DNA from 2 places in the Streptomyces sp. NPDC059355 genome. Region 2 is predicted to be linked to the other one. Evidence: riboswitches for the same ligand, from Rfam matches in the RefSeq annotation. Region 2 holds a riboswitch; the other holds the start of a gene.
What was found. Region 2 has a riboswitch for cobalamin ahead of metE (5-methyltetrahydropteroyltriglutamate--homocysteine S-methyltransferase). Riboswitches for the same ligand answer to the same signal wherever they lie in the genome.
Positions count from the first base shown of each region.

Region 1: another riboswitch for cobalamin. It lies ahead of ACFXGI_RS05160 (CoA-acylating methylmalonate-semialdehyde dehydrogenase); the one in region 2 lies ahead of metE (5-methyltetrahydropteroyltriglutamate--homocysteine S-methyltransferase).

Region 1 is NZ_JBHYXN010000004.1:21,917-27,576, forward strand. It holds gene ACFXGI_RS05155 (MDR family MFS transporter) at 1-1,001, shown strand, start outside; cobalamin riboswitch at 1,067-1,263, shown strand; gene ACFXGI_RS05160 (CoA-acylating methylmalonate-semialdehyde dehydrogenase) at 1,592-3,091, shown strand; gene ACFXGI_RS05165 (acyl-CoA dehydrogenase family protein) at 3,097-4,245, shown strand; gene ACFXGI_RS05170 (enoyl-CoA hydratase/isomerase family protein) at 4,245-5,330, shown strand; gene mmsB (3-hydroxyisobutyrate dehydrogenase) at 5,327-5,660, shown strand, end outside.
Region 2 is NZ_JBHYXN010000013.1:1,444-7,103, reverse strand. It holds gene ACFXGI_RS14960 (TrmB family transcriptional regulator) at 216-1,019, shown strand; cobalamin riboswitch at 1,123-1,349, shown strand; partial or broken gene metE (5-methyltetrahydropteroyltriglutamate--homocysteine S-methyltransferase) at 1,512-3,835, shown strand; gene ACFXGI_RS14950 (short-chain fatty acyl-CoA regulator family protein) at 3,914-5,341, opposite strand.

The DNA.
Region 1 (5,660 bases), on a different contig from region 2:
CACTCGGGATGGCCGAGGGTGGATGGCTGCTCACCGCCATGAGCTGGCGCTGGTCGCTGTTCGGCGGCATCCCCATCGCCGTGATCGGCCTGATCGGGACGCTCACCCTGGTGCACGAGCGCCCGGGCCGCACCGGCGGCCACTTCGACGCGCCGGGCGTACTGCTCGGCTCCGGCGGGGTCGCCGCCCTGCTCTGCGGACTGAACGAGGCCCAGAACAGCGGCTGGGCCGCCCCCCTGACCCTGGTCCTGCTCGTGGGCGGAGTCATCCTGCTCGCCGGCTTCCTGTGGTGGCAGTCCGCGGCGGCGAACCCGCTCGTCCCCGCGTACGTCTTCAAGGACCCGAACCGCGCCGGCAGCCTCCTCGGCATGCTCCTGGCCGGCGCCGGCATCGCCGCCCTGTACCCGGTCGTCGGCTACTACCTCGCGACCGTCCTGCGCTACGACCCGGTCATGGCCGGAGCGGCCTTCCTCCCGATGGTCGCCGCGATCGTGATCGGCTCCACGCAGGTCTCCGCCCGGCTGCTGCCCAGCGTCGCGCCCCGCGTCCCGATCCTGGGGGGCCTGGTGCTCACCGCCGTCGGGCTGTTCCTGCTGACCCGCCTCGGCTTCGACAGCTCGTACGCGATCGGGGTGCTGCCCGCCCTGCTGCTCATCGGCCTCGGGATCGGCATGGCCTTCGTGCCGATCCTCGCCACCGTGACCGGCGCGGTCGCCGCGGAGCGCTCCGGTGGCGCCGCGGCAGCCGTCCTCACGGCCCGGGAACTGGGCCTGGCGATCGGCGCGGCACTGCTCGACACCGTGATCTCCGTCCACGTGGACCGCCTGCGCGCAGGGTCCGTGCTGCCCAGCATGATCGAGAAGGAGCTGCTGCGCGCCGAGACGGCGAACTTCTGGTGGGCGGCCGGCAGCGTACTGCTCGCGGCCCTGGTCGCCGCCCTGATGATCAGGTCCCAGGGGCCCCGGGGCAACGCGGAGGCGGCCCCCGCCGCAAGGGCGTGATCCGGCGCGCGTTCACCCGACGCGGTGGAGCCGGCTGGACTTCCGGTGGAGGGGGGTGGACTTACTAGGACGTCCAACTATATGTTCGTGACCAAGCCCGCGGTGCAGGGAAGCCGGTGTGAATCCGGCGCGGTCCCGCCACTGTGACCGGGAAGCGTGCTGTCCAGCAGGTCAGGCCACTGACGGAGAGATCCGTCGGGAAGGCCGGGCGGCGCGCGATGATCCGGGAGTCAGGATACCGGCCGTGGGGTGTTCCGTGTTGTCCACGAGGATGGAGAAGACACGCATGGCACCGGTACGTGACCACGGCCCTGGTGATCCGGCGGAGTTCGCGAAGCACGCGGCCCTGACCGCGCGTTCGTAGCTCACCGAAGGCATCCGCACCCGCGCCTGCACCCGCTTCCCGCAAGCGCATCCCCCTCCGCGTCCGCAGCCGCGTCGGCACCCGCAATCCGCAATCCGCAATCCGCCGCGCGCCTGCCGCCTTCGCTGTCCCGCGGCTGCCCGACGGCGGCGCGCACCACGACCGGTGCCGCCGCGCGGGCCTGCCGCGCCCTCCTCGGATCTCACCTGACGAGAGCAGGCTTCCCATGGTCCGTGAACTCACCCACTTCATCGGCGGAAAGCACACCACCGGGACCTCCGGTCTCCACGCCGACGTGTACGACCCCAACACAGGAGCCGTCCAGGCCAGGGTCCCGCTGGCCGGACGCGCCGACACCGAGGCGGCCATCGCCAACGCCGAGGAGGCGCAGGCGGAATGGGGCCAGTGGAACCCGCAGCGACGCGCCCGTGTCATGCTGCGCTTCCTCCAGCTCGTCGAAGGCGAACGCGAGGCACTGGCCCGGCTGCTGTCCGCCGAGCACGGCAAGACCGTCGCCGACGCCCACGGCGATCTCCAACGCGGCCTGGAGGTGGTCGAGTTCGCCGCCGGTATCCCGCACCTCCTCAAGGGCGACTTCACCGACAACGCCGGCACCGGCATCGACGTGCACTCCCTGCGCTCCCCGCTCGGCGTCGTCGCCGGGATCACCCCCTTCAACTTCCCCGCGATGATCCCGCTGTGGAAGGCCGCGCCCGCCCTTGCCTGCGGAAACGCCTTCGTCCTCAAGCCCTCCGAGCGGGATCCGTCCGTACCGCTGCGCCTCGCCGAGCTGTTCCTGGAGGCCGGCCTGCCCCCGGGCGTGCTCAACGTGGTCAACGGCGGCAAGGAGGCCGTCGACACCCTCCTGGAGGACCCCCGCGTCCAGGCCCTCGGCTTCGTGGGCTCCACCCCGATCGCCGCGCACATCTACGCCACCGCCGCCGCCCACGGCAAGCGTGCCCAGTGCTTCGGAGGCGCCAAGAACCACATGATCGTGATGCCGGACGCCGACCTCGACCAGGCCGCGGACGCCCTCATCGGCGCCGGCTACGGCTCGGCCGGCGAGCGCTGCATGGCGATCTCCGTCGCCGTCCCCGTGGGGGAGGAGACCGCGGACGCGCTGGTGGCCAAGTTGAAGGAGCGCATCGCCGCCCTGCGCATCGGCGCCTCCGACGACCCGGACGCCGACTTCGGTCCCCTGGTCAGCCGGGACGCCCTCGACCGGGTCAACCGCTACGTCGGCATCGGCGCCACCGAGGGCGCCGAACTCCTCGTGGACGGACGCGGGTTCACACTCCCCGGGCACGAGAACGGGTTCTTCGCCGGAGCCTCCCTCTTCGACCGGGTGACCCCGCAGATGCGGATCTACCGTGAGGAGATCTTCGGCCCGGTGCTGTGCGTCGTACGGGCCGCCGACTACGAGGAGGCCCTGCGGCTGCCCAGCGAGCACCCGTACGGCAACGGCGTGGCCATCTTCACCCGCGACGGGGACACCGCCCGCGACTTCACCCGACGCGTCAACACCGGCATGGTCGGGGTCAACGTCCCCATCCCGGTCCCCGTCGCCTACCACACCTTCGGCGGCTGGAAGAAGTCCGGGTTCGGCGATCTGGGCCAGCACGGCCCGGACGCCGTCCGCTTCTACACCCGCACCAAGACCGTCACCTCGCGCTGGCCCTCAGGGGTCAAGGAGGGCGCGAGCTTCACCATCCCGACGATGGCGTGACCGCCGTGACCACGACCCTGCTCACCAAGGACCAGCTCGCCCTGGCCGAGGTCACCCTCGACTTCGCCCAGGAGCAGCTGGCCCCGCACTCCCTCGCCTGGGACCGGGACAAGCACTTCCCCGTCGACGTGCTGCGCCGCGCGGCCGGCCTCGGCCTCGCCGGGCTCTACGTACGCGAGGAGTCCGGCGGCTCCGGCCTCAGCCGCACCGACGGCGTCCTCGTCCTGGAGGTGCTGGCCACGGGCTGCCCCTCCATCGCGGGCTACCTCTCCATCCACAACATGGTCGCCTGGATGATCGACCGGTACGGGGACCAGGACCAGCGGGCCCGCCTGCTGCCCGGCCTCTGCGCCGCCGAGACCCTGGGCAGCTACTGCCTGACCGAGCCCGGGGCGGGCTCCGACGCGGCCGCCCTGCGCACCCGCGCCGAGCGGGACGGCGACGGCCACTACGTACTGACCGGCGTCAAGCAGTTCATCTCCGGGGCCGGCGCCGCCGACGTGTACGTCGTCATGGCCCGCACCGGCGGGGACGGCCCGGCCGGGATCTCCGCCTTCCTCGTCGAACGCGGCGACCCCGGGCTCTCGTTCGGCCCGAACGAACGCAAGATGGGCTGGAACGCCCAGCCCACGCGGCAGGTCGTCCTCGACGGGGTGCGGATCCCCGCCGACCGGCGACTGGGAGCCGAGGGCGAAGGCTTCCGCATCGCCATGAACGGCCTCAACGGCGGCCGCCTCGGCATCGCGGCCTGCTCCCTCGGCGGTGCGCAGAGCGCCCTGGACCGCAGCCTCACCCACCTCGCCGACCGGGAGGCGTTCGGCGGACGGCTGCTCGACGCGCAGGCGCTGCAGTTCCGGCTGGCCGACATGGCCACCGAGCTCACCGCAGCCCGCGCCCTGGTCCGTACGGCCGCCGGGGCACTGGACCGGGGCGATCCGCAGGCGCCCCAGCTCTGTGCCATGGCCAAGCGGTTCGCGACCGACACCGGCTTCACCGTCGCGGACCGGGCCCTGCAACTCCACGGCGGATACGGCTATTTGAGCGAGTACGGCATCGAGAAGATCGTCCGCGATCTCCGGGTGCACCAGATCCTGGAAGGAACCAACGAGATCATGCGCGTCATCGTCGCCCGCGGCCTGACGGAGAACCTGTGATGGCGGCCACGGCGGAAGAGGACCAGCACGTCCTGGTCCGCGTCGAGGGCCACTGCGGCCACCTGACCCTGAACCGGCCCAGAGCCCTCAACGCCCTCAGCCACCCCATGGTGCTGCGCATCGAAGAGACGCTCGCAGCCTGGGAGGAGGACCCCTCCGTACGGACGGTCGTGATCTCCGGAGCCGGAGAACGCGGCCTCTGCGCGGGCGGGGACATCCGTTCCATCCACGCGGACGCCCGCGCGGGAGGCACGGCCTCGGCCGAGTTCTGGCGCGACGAGTACCGGCTCAACGCCCGGATCGCCCGCTACCCCAAGCCGTACGTCGCCCTCATGGACGGGATCGTGATGGGCGGCGGGGTCGGGATCTCGGCCCACGGCACGGTACGGATCGTCACCGAGCGGTCCCGGGTCGCGATGCCGGAGACGGGCATCGGCTTCGTCCCCGACGTCGGCGGCACCTACCTGCTGGCCCTGGCCCCCGGGGAGCTGGGCACCCATCTGGCCCTGACGGGCGCCCCCGTCGGCGCCGCCGACGCCCTGCTCTGCGGCCTCGCCGACCACTTCGTACCGGCCGACCGGCAGGGCCGGCTGGTGGCGGACCTCGCCCAGGCCCCCGTACGCGACGCCCTGGCCCCGCATGTCGCCGAGGCACCGCCCGGCCGGCTGGCCGCCCAGCGCGAATGGATCGACCACTGCTACGCGGCCGACACCGTGGAGGAGATCCTGTCCCGCCTCCTCGCGAGCGGCGAACCGGAGGCCAAGGAGGCCGCCGACACCCTGGCCGCCAAGTCCCCGACCGCGCTGAAGGTCACCCTGGCCGCCCTGCGCCGTGCCCGCGGACTCGGGCCGCTGGAAAGGGTGCTGGAGCAGGAGTACCGCGTCTCGTGCGCTGCGCTGAGCTCACCCGACCTCGTCGAGGGCATCCGCGCGCAGGTCATCGACAAGGACCGCGATCCGCACTGGTCGCCCGGCACCCTCGCCGAGGTGTCCGAGGCGGACGTGGCACGGTACTTCGCCCCGCTCGACGCGGACCGCGAACTGCGGCTCGCGCCCGTCGACTCCCCTCAGGAGGTGCCCTGGTGACCACGGTCATCGCTTTCATCGGCCTCGGCCACATGGGCGGCCCGATGGCCGCCAACCTCGCCGCCGCCGGACACCGGGTGCTCGGCCACGACCTCGTCCCCGCCTCCCTGGCCCAGGCCGCGGCGGCGGGCGTGGAGGCGGCGGAATCCGCCCCCGCGGCGGCAGCCGAGGCGGACGTGGTGATCACCATGCTGCCCGCGGGACGCCATGTTCTCGCCCTCTACCGGGACGAGGGGCTGCTCGCCGCCGCGAAGCCCGGCACCCTCTTCGTCGACTGCTCCACCATCGACGTCGCCGACGCCCGCGCTGCCCACGAGGCGGCGGCCGAGG
Region 2 (5,660 bases):
AGACATGGCAGGTCCATGACATAAGCCCATGTCAGGGCAGGCCGGAGCGGAGGGGCGACGTGGGGTTGCGAGTGGCACGCGTTCAACGGTGCGGACTGTCACCACGTGCAGTGGTGGCCAACGCTGAAGGTATTGAAGTGGCGCGCCAAGGGACTACCCGGCGAATGCAAAGGCTTGCTTTCGGTCGGTGATGTTCGCGTATACCGTTTCCTGCCATGGAGTTGGACGACGGCGCGGTCGACGACCTGGTGTCCCTGGGACTCTCCCGGTACGAGGCCCGGGTCTATCTGGCCCTGGTCCGGCGGGAGTCGTACACCGCCGCCGAGGCGGCCCGCGCCGCGAACGTCCCCCGCCAGCGCGTCTACGACGTACTCGACGCCCTCGTGCGGCGGCGCCTCGCCGTTCTGCGCCCCGGACGGGTCGCGGCCTTCTCCGCGGTGGCTCCCGAACTGGCGCTCGCCCGGCTGATGGCCCTCCAGCGGGAATCCCTGGAGCGGCTGAGCGCGACGTCGGCCGCCCTCGCCACGGCGCTGCTCCCGCTCTGGAGCGACGGGCGGACGCACACCGATCCTCTCGACTACATCGAGGTGCTGCGCGATCCCCGGGCGATAGCCGAGCGGTTCGACAGCATCCAGGAGCAGGCTTCCCGTGAGCTCCTCAGCTTCTGCAAACCGCCGTTCGTCGCTCCCCCGGCCAACAACGAGGGCATCAAGGCAGTCCGCCGGCTGCGCCGGGCCGGCGGCGCGGCCCGCGCCGTCTACACCCACGACGCGCTCGGTGACGCGGAAGTACTGGAGAACGTGAAGCGGTTCGCCGCGGCGGGCGAGGAGTCCCGCTTCGCCCCGAGCCTCCCGCTCAAACTCGTCGTCGCCGATGCCTCGCTGGTGCTGTGCGACATGCCCGACCCGGTGGCCGGCACCCGCGCCACCACCGCCCTGTACATCGAACACCCGGCGCTGGCCGGCTGCTTGAGGCTGGCCTTCCTGGCCGTGTGGGAACAGGCCCGGACCGCGCCCTGACCCGTACCGGGCGACGGCTGACGACCCGTGCCCCACCGGCACGGCGTCTCACTCTTCGGTCCGAATGACGGACGCGGCTCGCCGGTGGGCGACCGTGCGTCCTAGGGTGGCCGGTGCAGCTGGTTCGCCCCGTCCGCCAGACGGGATGCGTCGTAAGAGGGAACCCGGTGGGAATCCGGGACTGCCCCGCAGCGGTGAGCGGGAACGACCGCCGTCATACGCACTGGGACCGGACAACGGTCCTGGGAAGCGACGGCCAGTAGGTGCCCGCCGGGAGACCGGCAGGCGTGCCCGCGAGTCCGAAGACCTGCCCGTTGCCCGCATGCGGACGATTCCCGTGCGGACATCCCGGTGACCTCGTGGGCGGGTCGGCGTACACAGCGAGCGGCACGTGCGGTGTTCCCCCGCGACGTGGTCCGCACGTTCTGTCGTCCCTTCGCGTCCGCATCCCTCACCGGGGTGTTCAGGACACATCTCGCGAAGGAGAGTTCCGTGACAGCGAAGCCCGCAGCCGCGGCAGCACGAGCCACCGTGTACGGCTACCCCCGCCAGGGACAGGGCCGCGAACTGAAGAAGGCCGTCGAGGGCTACTGGAAGGGCCGCGTCACCGCCGACGCCCTCCGGGAGACCGCGGCCGACCTGCGTCGTTCGAACTGGCAGCAGCTGGCCGACGCCGGCATCACCGAGGTTCCGACCGGTGACTTCTCGTACTACGACCACGTCCTGGACACCAGCATCATGGTCGGCGCCGTCCCCGAGCGCCACCGCGCGGCGCTCGCCGCCGACACCCTCGACGGCTACTTCGCGATGGCCCGCGGCACCCAGGACGTCGCCCCGCTCGAGATGACCAAGTGGTTCGACACGAACTACCACTACCTGGTCCCCGAGCTCGGCCCGGACACCGTCTTCACCGCCGATTCCACCCGGCAGGTCGCCGAGCTGGAGCAGGCCCTCGGGCTCGGGCACACGGCCCGCCCGGTCCTGGTCGGCCCCGTCACCTACCTGCTGCTGGCCAAGCCCGCCCCGGGCGTGGCCGCCGACTTCCAGCCGCTGACCCTGCTCGACCGGCTGCTGCCCGTCTACGCCCAGGTCCTCGCCGACCTGCGGGCCGCCGGCGCCGAGTGGGTACAGCTGGACGAGCCCGCCCTGGTCCAGGACCGCACCCCGGCCGACCTGAACGCCGCCGCCCGCGCCTACCGCGAGCTCGGCGCGCTGACCGAGCGGCCCAAGGTGCTCGTCGCCTCGTACTTCGACCGGCTCGGCGACGCCCTCCAGGTGCTGGCCGCGGCCCCTGTCGAAGGCCTCGCCCTCGACTTCACGGGCGGCGGCGCCGCGAACCTCGCCGACCTCGCCGCGGTCGGCGGGCTGCCCGGCAAGCGGCTCGTCGCCGGCGTGGTCGACGGCCGCAACATCTGGATCAACGACCACCAGAAGTCCCTGACCACCCTCGGCACCCTCCTGGGCCTCGCCGACCGGGTGGACGTCGCCGCGTCCTGCTCGCTCCTGCACGTCCCGCTCGACGCGACCGCCGAGCGCGACATCGATCCGCAGGTCCGGCGCTGGCTCGCCTTCGCCCGCCAGAAGACCACCGAGATCGCCACCCTGGCCCGCGGGCTCGCCCGGGGTACCGGCGCCATCGCGGCCGAACTCGCCGCCAACCGCGCCGACCTGGCCTCCCGCGCCGGCTCCGCCATCACCCACGACCCCGCCGTGCGCGCCCGTACCGCCGCGATCACCGACGCCGACGGACGGCGCTCGCAGCCCTACGCGCAGCGGACCGCGGCCCAGCGCGCCCTCCTCGGGCTGCCCCTGCTGCCGACGACGACCATCGGCTCCTTCCCCCAGACGAACGAGCTGCGCACCGCCCGCGCCGACCTGCGGGCCGGCCGCATCGACACCGCCGGCTACGAGGAGCGGATCAAGGACGAGATCCGTGAGGTGCTCTCCTTCCAGGAGAAGACCGGGATCGACGTCCTGGTGCACGGCGAGCCCGAACGCAACGACATGGTGCAGTACTTCGCCGAGCGGCTCACCGGCTACCTCGCCACCCGGCACGGCTGGGTGCAGTCCTACGGCACCCGCTACGTCCGGCCCCCGGTCCTGGCCGGGGACGTCTCCCGCCCGGAGCCGATGACCGTGCGCTGGACCACGTACGCCCGGTCGCAGACGGCCAAGCCGGTCAAGGGGATGCTGACCGGCCCGGTCACCATGCTCGCCTGGTCCTTCGTACGGGACGACCAGCCCCTCGGGGACACCGCCCGCCAGGTGGCCCTCGCCCTGCGCGACGAGGTCGACGACCTCGAGGCCGGCGGTACCCCGGTCATCCAGGTCGACGAACCCGCCCTGCGCGAGACCCTGCCGCTGCGCGCGGCGGACCACGCGGAGTACCTCGCCTGGGCCACCGAGTCCTTCCGGCTCACCACCAGCGGTGTACGGCCGGACACCCAGATCCACACGCACATGTGCTACGCGGAGTTCGGCGACATCGTCGAGGCCATCGACGAGCTCGACGCCGACGTCATCAGCCTGGAGGCGGCCCGCTCCCACATGCAGGTCGCCGGCGAACTGGCGCGCCACGGCTACCCCCGTGAGGCCGGGCCCGGCGTCTGGGACATCCACTCCCCGCGCGTCCCGAGCACCGGGAAGCGGCGGCCCTGCTCCGCGAGGGGCTCGCGGCGATCCCCGCCGAACGGCTGTGGGTCAACCCCGACTGCGGGCTGAAGACCCGCGGCTGGCCCGAGACCCGCGCCTCCCTGGAGAACCTCGTCGCGGCCGCGCGCGAGGTGCGCGCGGAGCTCACGGGCGACGACTCCTGACGCGGGGGTTCCGGGTCGGACGCACGGCCTGCGTCCGACCCGGGCCTGGAAGACCGGCGGGTGAGGAGGGTGCGGGCGTCACTGCGCGCGGTCGGCGACCTGGTACGGGACGAAGGTGCTGCTGTTCTCGTCGACGGCGAGCGGACGCCCCAGCGGCGGCACCGCGCGCTGCGGACAGTCCAGGCGCTCGCACAGCCGGCAGCCCATGCCGATGGGCGTGTCGGCCGAGGTGTTGTCCAGGTCGAGGCCGTCGGAGTAGACGAGCCGCGAGGCGTGCCGGATCTCGCAGCCCAGCCCGATCGCGAAGGTCTTGCCCGGTTCCCCCCAGCCGGCGCGGTGGCGGGTGACGGCGCGGGCGGTCCACAGGTAGCGCTGCCCGTCGGGCATGGCGGCGACCTGGACGTGGATGCGGCCGGGTGCCGCGAAGGCCTCGTAGATGTTCCACAGCGGGCAGGTGCCGCCCGCTCGGGAGAAGTGGAACCCGGTCGCGGACTGCCGCTTGGACATGTTCCCGGCCCGGTCCACGCGCACGAAGGAGAACGGGACCCCGCGCAGCCTGGGCCGCTGGAGGGTGCTGAGGCGGTGGCAGACCGTCTCGTACCCCAGTCCGAACCGGTCGGTGAGCCGCTCGATGTCGTAGCGGAATTCCTCGGCGGCCGCGTGGAAGGCCCGGTACGGGAGGATCAGGGCCGCGGCGAAGTAGTTGGCGATGCCGATCCGGGCCAGGCCGTGCGCGGTGGACCCGGCCGGGAAGTCCTGCGAGGCACACCGGTCCAGCTCGGCGGCGTGCTCCAGCAGGGCGAGCTGCGTCGCCATCCGGAACGCCTGCTGCCCCGGCCGCAGCCGGGCGGACAGGTGCAGCGTCCGGCTCTGTTCGTCGTAGCGGTGCAGCCGGTCGCAGTCGGCGCTCACCCGTACCCCGTGCGCGTCGGCGAGCCGCGCGGACAGGGCCCGGACCACCTCTCCGGGGCGGATCCGGATCGTGCGCGCCAGTTCCTCGGCGGCGAGGTCGGTGTCGTGGAGGTAGTTCTGGCGGCGGTAGAAGAACTCCCGGATCTCCTCGTGCGCAGAGCGCGGGACGGCCCCTACGGCGCCACCGGCCGCACCCGGCGCCGCGTCCCGCCCGTCCTGCGCACCGGCCAGGCTCTCGGCCAGGACCTGCGAACGCCGTCCGAGGTCCAGCAGTACCCGGGCGACCGCCGGCATCCGCGAGGCGAGCTCGGCGAGATCGGAGGCGGAGACCCTGGCCTCGGCGACCTCTCCGGCCAGCGCCTCGCGCAGGTCCGCGACGAGGCGGCCGGTGTCCCGCTCCGAGAAGAAGCCCGGATCGACCCCGAAGGCTTCCGTCAGCCGCAGCAGCACGGGAACGGTGAGCGGGCGGGAGTCGTGCTCCATCTGGTTCAGGTAGCTGGGCGAGATGGCGAGGACCCTGGCCAGATCGACCTGGCTCATCCGCCGCTCCTCGCGCAGCCTGCGCAGCCGCGCGCCCGCGTACGTCTTGCTCACCGAACCTCCCCTGGTGCCGAACGGCCAGCCTATGCGCGGAACCGCGTCGTACGACCTTCGCATCCTTGGCAAAACCTCGCGAAAAGATGCGCAGAACTTGGCATGCGTCCCCGATTGATGGCACTGGGTGTCACTGAGAGAGTCGTCCTGCGGCCCGCCGGACCAGGCGGCACGGACGGAACCAACGGGGCCCGATTCACGCCCTGATATCGGCAATCCCGGCAGGTTTCCACGAGTGGTACGGCAACATTGCTCAGCTCGTTCCACACACGGGGACGGTGGGCCGCGATCTCACGCATGGCACCTGGTGCCAATACTT